Regions from separate parts of the Salinicola sp. V024 genome, predicted to be linked through region 1. Evidence: predicted binding sites of a transcription regulator. Region 1 holds the regulator's gene; the other holds the start of a gene.
What was found. The regulator FliA, encoded in region 1, starts transcription of late flagellar genes. The targets are predictions, from matches to a motif close to CTAAAGTTNNNNNNNNNNCNGCCGATA.
Positions count from the first base shown of each region.

Region 1 (3,409 bases):
GGTCGGGCATCGCCTGATTCCGCTGGTGGACCAGCGTCAGAAGGGCGAGCTGCTGGGCCGTATCAAGAGCGTGCGCAAGAAATTCGCTCAGGACGTCGGCTTTCTGCCATCGGTGGTACACATCCGCGACAATCTCGAACTGAGCCCCAACGCTTACGTGATTACCCTCAAGGGCGTCGAAGTCGGTCGCGCCGAGGCGTTTCCGGGTAAGTGGCTGGCGATCGATCCGGGCCAGGTTTCCGGAGCGATCGACGGCACTAAGACCCAGGACCCGGCGTTCGGCCTGACCGCCTACTGGATCGACACGGCGCAGCGCGAGCGGGCACAGATCTATGGCTACACCGTGGTCGACGCCAGTACGGTGGTCGCCACCCATCTCAACCATCTTCTGCACGAGAATGCCGGCGACATGCTGGGGCGGGCCGAGGTCCAGCAGTTGTTGGACAAGGTCGGCGAACAGCAGAAGTCGCTGGTGGATGACGTGGTGCCCAAGCTGCTGGCGCTGACCTCGCTGCAGCGCATTCTGCAGAATCTGCTGGCCGAAGACGTGCCGATCCGCGACATGCACACGATTCTCGACGTGCTGGCGGAATACGCGCCGCAGCAGTCGGATGCCAACGAACTCACCGCACTGGTACGTGTGGCGTTGGGTCGAGCGATCACGCAGCAGTGGTTCCCGGGTCGTGAGCCGATGCACGTGATGAGCCTCGAACCCAGGCTGGAGCAGGTGCTCACCCAGGCGCTCAATAACGGCGGCGCGCTGGAACCCGGGCTGGCGGATACGCTGATGCAGCAGACCGCGGCGGCGGTCGAACGTCAGCAGAGCCGCGACGAGCCCACCGTACTGGTCGTGCAGCATGGCTTGCGGGCATTACTGGCCCGTTTCCTGCGTCGCCAGATCAAGTCGTTGGTGGTGCTCTCCCAGGCCGAGATTCCCGACGATCGCAATCTGCGGGTCACCACGACCATCGGCACGGCGCCGTGATCCGGAGTGCATCGTCATTCAGGGTTTCTCCCCTGATCGCCATGGCTCTGATGGCGATACTGTCGATGGGATGGGGGGCGGCAGTCTGGGCGGCGGATGGCTCGTGGGTCGTGAAGATCCCGCGCCAGACAGTGGTCGCCTCGGAGCGGCCGATGGAGAGCGAGCCAATCCAGCCGCTGCCTGCGCTGAACGGTGCCGAGATCGTGCGAGTGCGCTGGACGTTTCGGACCAGCGTGTCGGCACCGGGACTCAAGCTATGGCTGTGTCAGGCGCAGCTGTGTCAGCGGCTGATCCGGAATCGCGGCGAAACCCAGTACTTTTCGGGTCGCTCCGCGGCGGCCCCGTTCCGATTGAGGTTTCAATGGTCTCCCGGTTCGCACCATGGCACCAGGCTGGTGATATCCGACGCGCAGCTGATCGTCGACTATCGGCAGTAAAGGGGTCGCCGAGCCATGAGCAGTGGAAATGGCGGTAACACGCCGGCCAAACAGTCGAAATAGCCACCCGAAGGCGGGCAGTTTGCGCTCTCGGGTCGACGATCACACGGCATAATGAAAGTCTAAGTCATGCGTCCCATGACCGTAGGTGTTTTGCACGAGGCCATTCGATGTATACCGCACAGGGCAAAATCGATCAGACGGCACTGATTGAGCAGTACATGCCGATGGTAAGGCGCCATGCGCTCTCCCTTCAGGTACGCCTACCGGCCAGCGTCGAACTCGATGATCTCATCCAGGCCGGTATGCTGGGCCTGCTGGACGCTCTGGGGCGCTACGACGACTCGCACGGGGCCAGCTTCTCGACCTACGCCAATCAGCGGATCCGTGGAGCGATGATCGACGAGCTGCGCAGCCGGGACTGGATGCCACGTAGCGTGCGGCGCAGTGCACGGGCGCTGGATCAGGCCGTGCGCCGGTTGGAGCAACAGCTGGGCCGGGCGCCGGACGAGCGGGAAATCGCCCGGGAAATGGGCGTTTCGAGTGACGATTATCATCGACTACTGGCGGATGCCAACAACGGCTTTCTGTTGGCCTACGACGAAAGCGACAGCGAGAACGGCATTCCCTCTGTCGCCGAATCGAGCTCGCCGTCTCCGCTTGCGGCACTTCTCGATTCGGATAATCGCGCCAGCGTGATGGCGGCAATCGATGCTCTGCCAGAGCGAGAAAAGCTGCTGTTGGGACTCTACTATCAAGAAGAGCTCAATCTCAAGGAAATCGGTGCCGTGCTCGGCGTCAGTGAATCCCGCGTCTGCCAGCTGCACAGTCAGGCAGTGGCCCGTCTGCGAAGCCGTCTGAATCCCTGATCATCATCTGATACGAAAACGCCGCTCGAACCGGCCGCCTGACGCGGACCTGGCCGGATCGAGCGGCGTTTTTTATATCTGGATCACTCGGTGATCGACGCCGTCGTCGAGGCCGTGCGGATCTCATCGGCTACCTGCTGGCCCACCTGATCCCAAACGGCGCCTAGCGTGCGCACCAACGCCGGATAACCGTCGTCGCTCAAGGGTTGCGTGACGTCGAAGTGATGCTGTGCCACCAGCCGATTGCCATCATGCAGCTGCCACTCCCCCGAGGCCACGGCCTGGCCATCGTAGCGACCCTGGAACTGGTCGACGCTCAGCGTCAGGCGCTGTGCATCGGAACCACTCTGCGCCGCGCTCAGCACGGTCATGCCGGGTAGATCGGCCGTCAACGACTGGCGCAGACGGCGCGTCAATTGGTGGCTCAGTTCTTCGGCCCACAGGTTCTGGTTGGCCGCGGCGAGCTCGATATCGCTGATCTGCATCACGATGCCCTCCTGATCGAGGTAGCTTGCCACCTCGACCGGGCTTACCGCCAACTGTCGAATGTCTGCTGTCGTTCTCGCCTCTGCCGTCGACGATGACTGCGCGCCATCGGCTTCCGGCAGGGTAAAACGATTGGTCGGCGTGGATTGCCCGGCGCAGCCCGTCAGCAAAACGGTGGATAGGGCCACGGCGGACAGCGCCAGCAGGGTGGTGGCGCCGAAACGGCGCCAGCGAGGCAGAGTGGTCGTGATCATTGGGGAGCCCTCGGCACGGGATCGGTTTTGACTTCGCGGTCGAAAATCAGCGCGTTGGGTTTCTCGCTCAAGGTCTTGGCGACCGGCTGGAGATCTCGCATCAGGACCTCCAGCTGTTTGAGCGTGTCGTTCAACTGACGATAACCGGAAGAACCGGAAGAGAAGCCGTCGAGCGTACCCTGCAGTTCCTTCAGCGTGTCGTTGATACTTCCAGGCAACTGCTGGGTGGCCGGATCGGAAACGATGCCGTTGACCGACTCCGCAATCTGGCGCACCTGCTCGAGCGTCTGCTGTGAGGTCTGCATGGTCTGATCCAGACGAGTGAGAATCGGCTCGACCTGCAAGTTGTTGAGCTTGTCGAGCAAACTCGAAACCTTC
Region 1 is NZ_JBQXYB010000005.1:229,966-233,374, forward strand. Features, by position in the region: gene flhA (flagellar biosynthesis protein FlhA) at 1-985, shown strand, start outside; gene ACUN9V_RS10400 (flagellar protein FlhE) at 1,027-1,422, shown strand; gene ACUN9V_RS10405 (RNA polymerase sigma factor FliA) at 1,593-2,291, shown strand; gene ACUN9V_RS10410 (PqiC family protein) at 2,375-3,031, opposite strand; gene pqiB (intermembrane transport protein PqiB) at 3,028-3,409, opposite strand, start outside.

Region 2 (3,409 bases), on a different contig from region 1:
CCTGCTCATGCTCGAGATGATAGATGGGACGCCATTGCGTCGCGATTTGCTGAATGCGCTGGGCAATGAAGTCACCGGGTTCACTGTCACTATAGACGTATAGCTCAATATCTTTCGGTAGATGAGATAGCGCGCTGGTGATCATCCAGCCGACAGGATGCAGGCGTAAACTACCGGAAATAATACCGACACGGAGCTTGCCTCCGCTTGCCACAGGATCAGGAGCGTGAGTGTAGGGGGACTCGCAGGCAAACTGCCGTTGCCATTCTTGTGCAGCTTCAAGAACATTCTCTAACGTACTGTCGGGGTTGTAATGCCGTGACAGGATCTCATTAGAGTAAGCTGTCGCATACTTAGGAGCTAGTTCTTTGGCTTTTTGATAATGCGCTTCAGCCTTGGCGAAGTCCGCCATATCCTTATAGTAGTTACCAAGACTGTTATGAACGGTCGGGTCTTTGGGCTGCAACGCATAAAGCTTCAGTAGCTCATCCATACCCTCTTGGAAGCGTAATGATAGCGAGAGCACGACGCTGCGCATGGAGAGTATTTGCGCGTTATCAAAGCCCAGCTCCTTGGCTTGGTCGAGATGCTGCAAGACGTCCTGACTATTCCCCGATTGATGCAGCATGCTGGCCATATTGTAATGACCCTGGGCATTGTCCGGCTCCAGCTCAAGACTTTTTTTCTGAAGTGCCAGCGCCTTATCAAGTCGGTTGGTATGAAAGCACGCTCGTGAGTATGCATTCAGTACCAGCGGATCTTCTGGCGTCAGATGAAAGGCGGTTTCCAGTGAGGCGGCAGCTTCGGCAAATTCCCCCGACTGCAGCAAGCAGTTACCGAGTGCCTTCCAGGCAAAGGCATCATTGGGATAGCGCGTGATGAGTTTCTCGGCTGTCCGTTTGGCTTCCCGAATGCGATGACTTTGATACAGCGTCATGAACTGTTTCTGCTCGGAGGGGGGCGTCTGCTGAGGTGTGGTCATGGTCACTATCACGTATGGGAGAACTGGGCTTTACGTGATTTTGACAGCACCTTGTCAGGGCAAAGCCGCAAATAGCGGCGGATTCGCATGAATACTTATGGAATAGGCAAAAAAAGGCCAGCGGATGCTGGCCTTTCCATAACTGCCTTGCTAACTGCGGAATTACTGCAGCAGAGACAACACGGACTGCGGTGTCTGGTTGGCCTGAGAGAGGACAGAAGTACCGGCCTGCTGCAGGATGTTGGCACGTGTCATGTTGGAAACTTCGACGGCGTAATCGGCATCTTCAATGCGCGAACGTGCAGCAGAGAGGTTGGTGGACGTCGTGGAGATATTGTCGATCGCGGATTCGAAACGGTTCTGGACCGCACCGAGGTCGCTACGCGCGTTGTCAACCGAGCTGACCTTCGTATCCAGATCCTCAAGCGCCTTGGCGGACATCACGTCAAAGCCAAAAGCGCTGACGCTACGGGCTTGACCATTGACAGAAGCCATTGTGCCAGTAGCGCCAGCAGTGTAAGAGGTGTCATAGGCGTTCCAACCGCTGGCAGAACCGATCTTGACATTGATCGTTTCACTGTCATTGGCACCAACCTGGATTTTGAACGTGGAATCCTCGGACTGGGAGAAGAGCGCAGTGCCGTTGAAGCTGGTCTGATCAGTAACCCGGTTAATCTCGTCCAGACGCTGATTGACTTCCTTCTGGATTGAGTCGATATCCTCAGCGCTGTTGGTGCCGTTCTGAGCCTGAACCGTCAGTTCACGGATACGCTGGAGGTTATCGTTGACCTGATCCAGTGAGCCTTCGGCGGTCTGGGCCAAAGAGATACCGTCGTTGGCGTTACGGCTGGCCTGATTCAGACCAGTTACCTGAGAAGACATGCGGTTGGCGATGGCCTGACCGGCGGCATCGTCCTTGGCACTGTTGATGCGCAGGCCGGAAGAGAGACGCTCCATGGCGGTGGACAGCTCATTGGCTGACTTATTCAGGTTCTGCTGACCGATCAGAGCGGTGATGTTGGTATTGATAACTGCCATTGTCGTGATTCCTTATCTCGGTTGAGAGGGCGCTTCTCTAAAGAGACCGCAACCTTAGGCCTGATCCGCTGCGCTAATGGCAGCTGGTGCCGGATCGTGGTGCAACGGCCCGTGGCCGTTGACCCAGTTATCGGCGCTACCCGGATTCGCTTTAGGACGATTTCACTTTTTTGATGAGGATGTTTGTAATGATTGGTAACGAGCTACGAGCTACGAGCTACGAGCTACGAGCTACGAGCTACGAGCTACGAGCTACGAGCTACGAGCTACGAGCTACGAGCTACGAGCTACGAGCGGAAGAGAGAAAGAGAGAAAGAGAGAAAGAGAGAAAGAGAAGGGAGGAAGGGAGGAAGGGAGGAAGGGAGGAAGGGAGGATGAGATTGCGTACCTGGCTGCGTCGGCGAGGTAACACTATGAATGCCTGGCAGCGCTGGCCGGAGGCCGCCACGATAGTGGCTGCGAAAGCTATCGCGACAGTGGCGCAGGCCGGAGGAGTGCAGGGTGAGGAATCTTGAGCGATTCTCGTGGTCCGAGATGTAGCGATGGCTGTCGCCGGCCGGTATTTTTGGTGACTATTTCCAAGCATTCAGCGCCGTACAATGCCTTTCAATGCTTGCCGTGACCGTTGATAGTCAAAGAAGGGTGGCGGTATTGATGATTTCTGGGGTGTTTTTCGCTAGACTCATGTGCTGTTTTAGAGAGCCACGGCACTATTTCCCGCCAGCAAATTTATCATCCCGTCCAACGCTGGCTCAGGCCGTTTTTCATCAGACTTTATCGACCCGCAATCGGGTCGTTTTTCAGGATGTTTAATAACCTATTATGTCTCGTATGATGGATGAACGTGAAAAACTTCGTAAGTTTCGGGAACTCGATGATGCCTTTGCACAGGCCCTTCGTGAGATGGATGGCGGCTCCCGCCCGGCATCGAGCAAACCGGAAGCGCCGGCCGCTCACCCTGAGTTCGAGCTGCGCCTGCAAGGTTTGATGGACGAGTACGCATTGAGCCAAGGCTGCGTGCACACCATGCTCAGCACGCTTTTGGAATTCAAGAAGATTGTCTAGCAGAAACAGGCTTTCCCCGTTTTATGACTGCTTTTAATAATCGAAAGTCGTATCGATGACCATTTCGTACTGGTCATCGATAAGTATCGTTTGAGTGATGATGTTTTCCGAAAATAATAATCTTTATTTTCCGTGCTGATTATCGTCTCGTTAGTAGCTTTGATGGTTTGATAGCTTTTGCCGAGGTTGTAAAGGACCTAAAGAGATAGTCACCAAAGAATTTTTACGACTTTAGACTCTGAGGGGCGTAAGTCCGTAGGTCAGTGGATTGACGATTTCTTCCAGTTTCCCTATTTGCGGAAAATCGTCGGCTACGAGTATGTA
Region 2 is NZ_JBQXYB010000011.1:6,864-10,272, forward strand. Features, by position in the region: gene ACUN9V_RS14955 (O-linked N-acetylglucosamine transferase family protein) at 1-982, opposite strand, end outside; gene ACUN9V_RS14960 (flagellin N-terminal helical domain-containing protein) at 1,145-2,020, opposite strand; gene ACUN9V_RS14965 (hypothetical protein) at 2,843-3,085, shown strand; gene ACUN9V_RS14970 (PilZ domain-containing protein) at 3,317-3,409, opposite strand, start outside.
Region 2: a site for FliA is predicted at 2,149-2,175, ahead of ACUN9V_RS14960 (flagellin N-terminal helical domain-containing protein). Genes of this name have one in related genera too.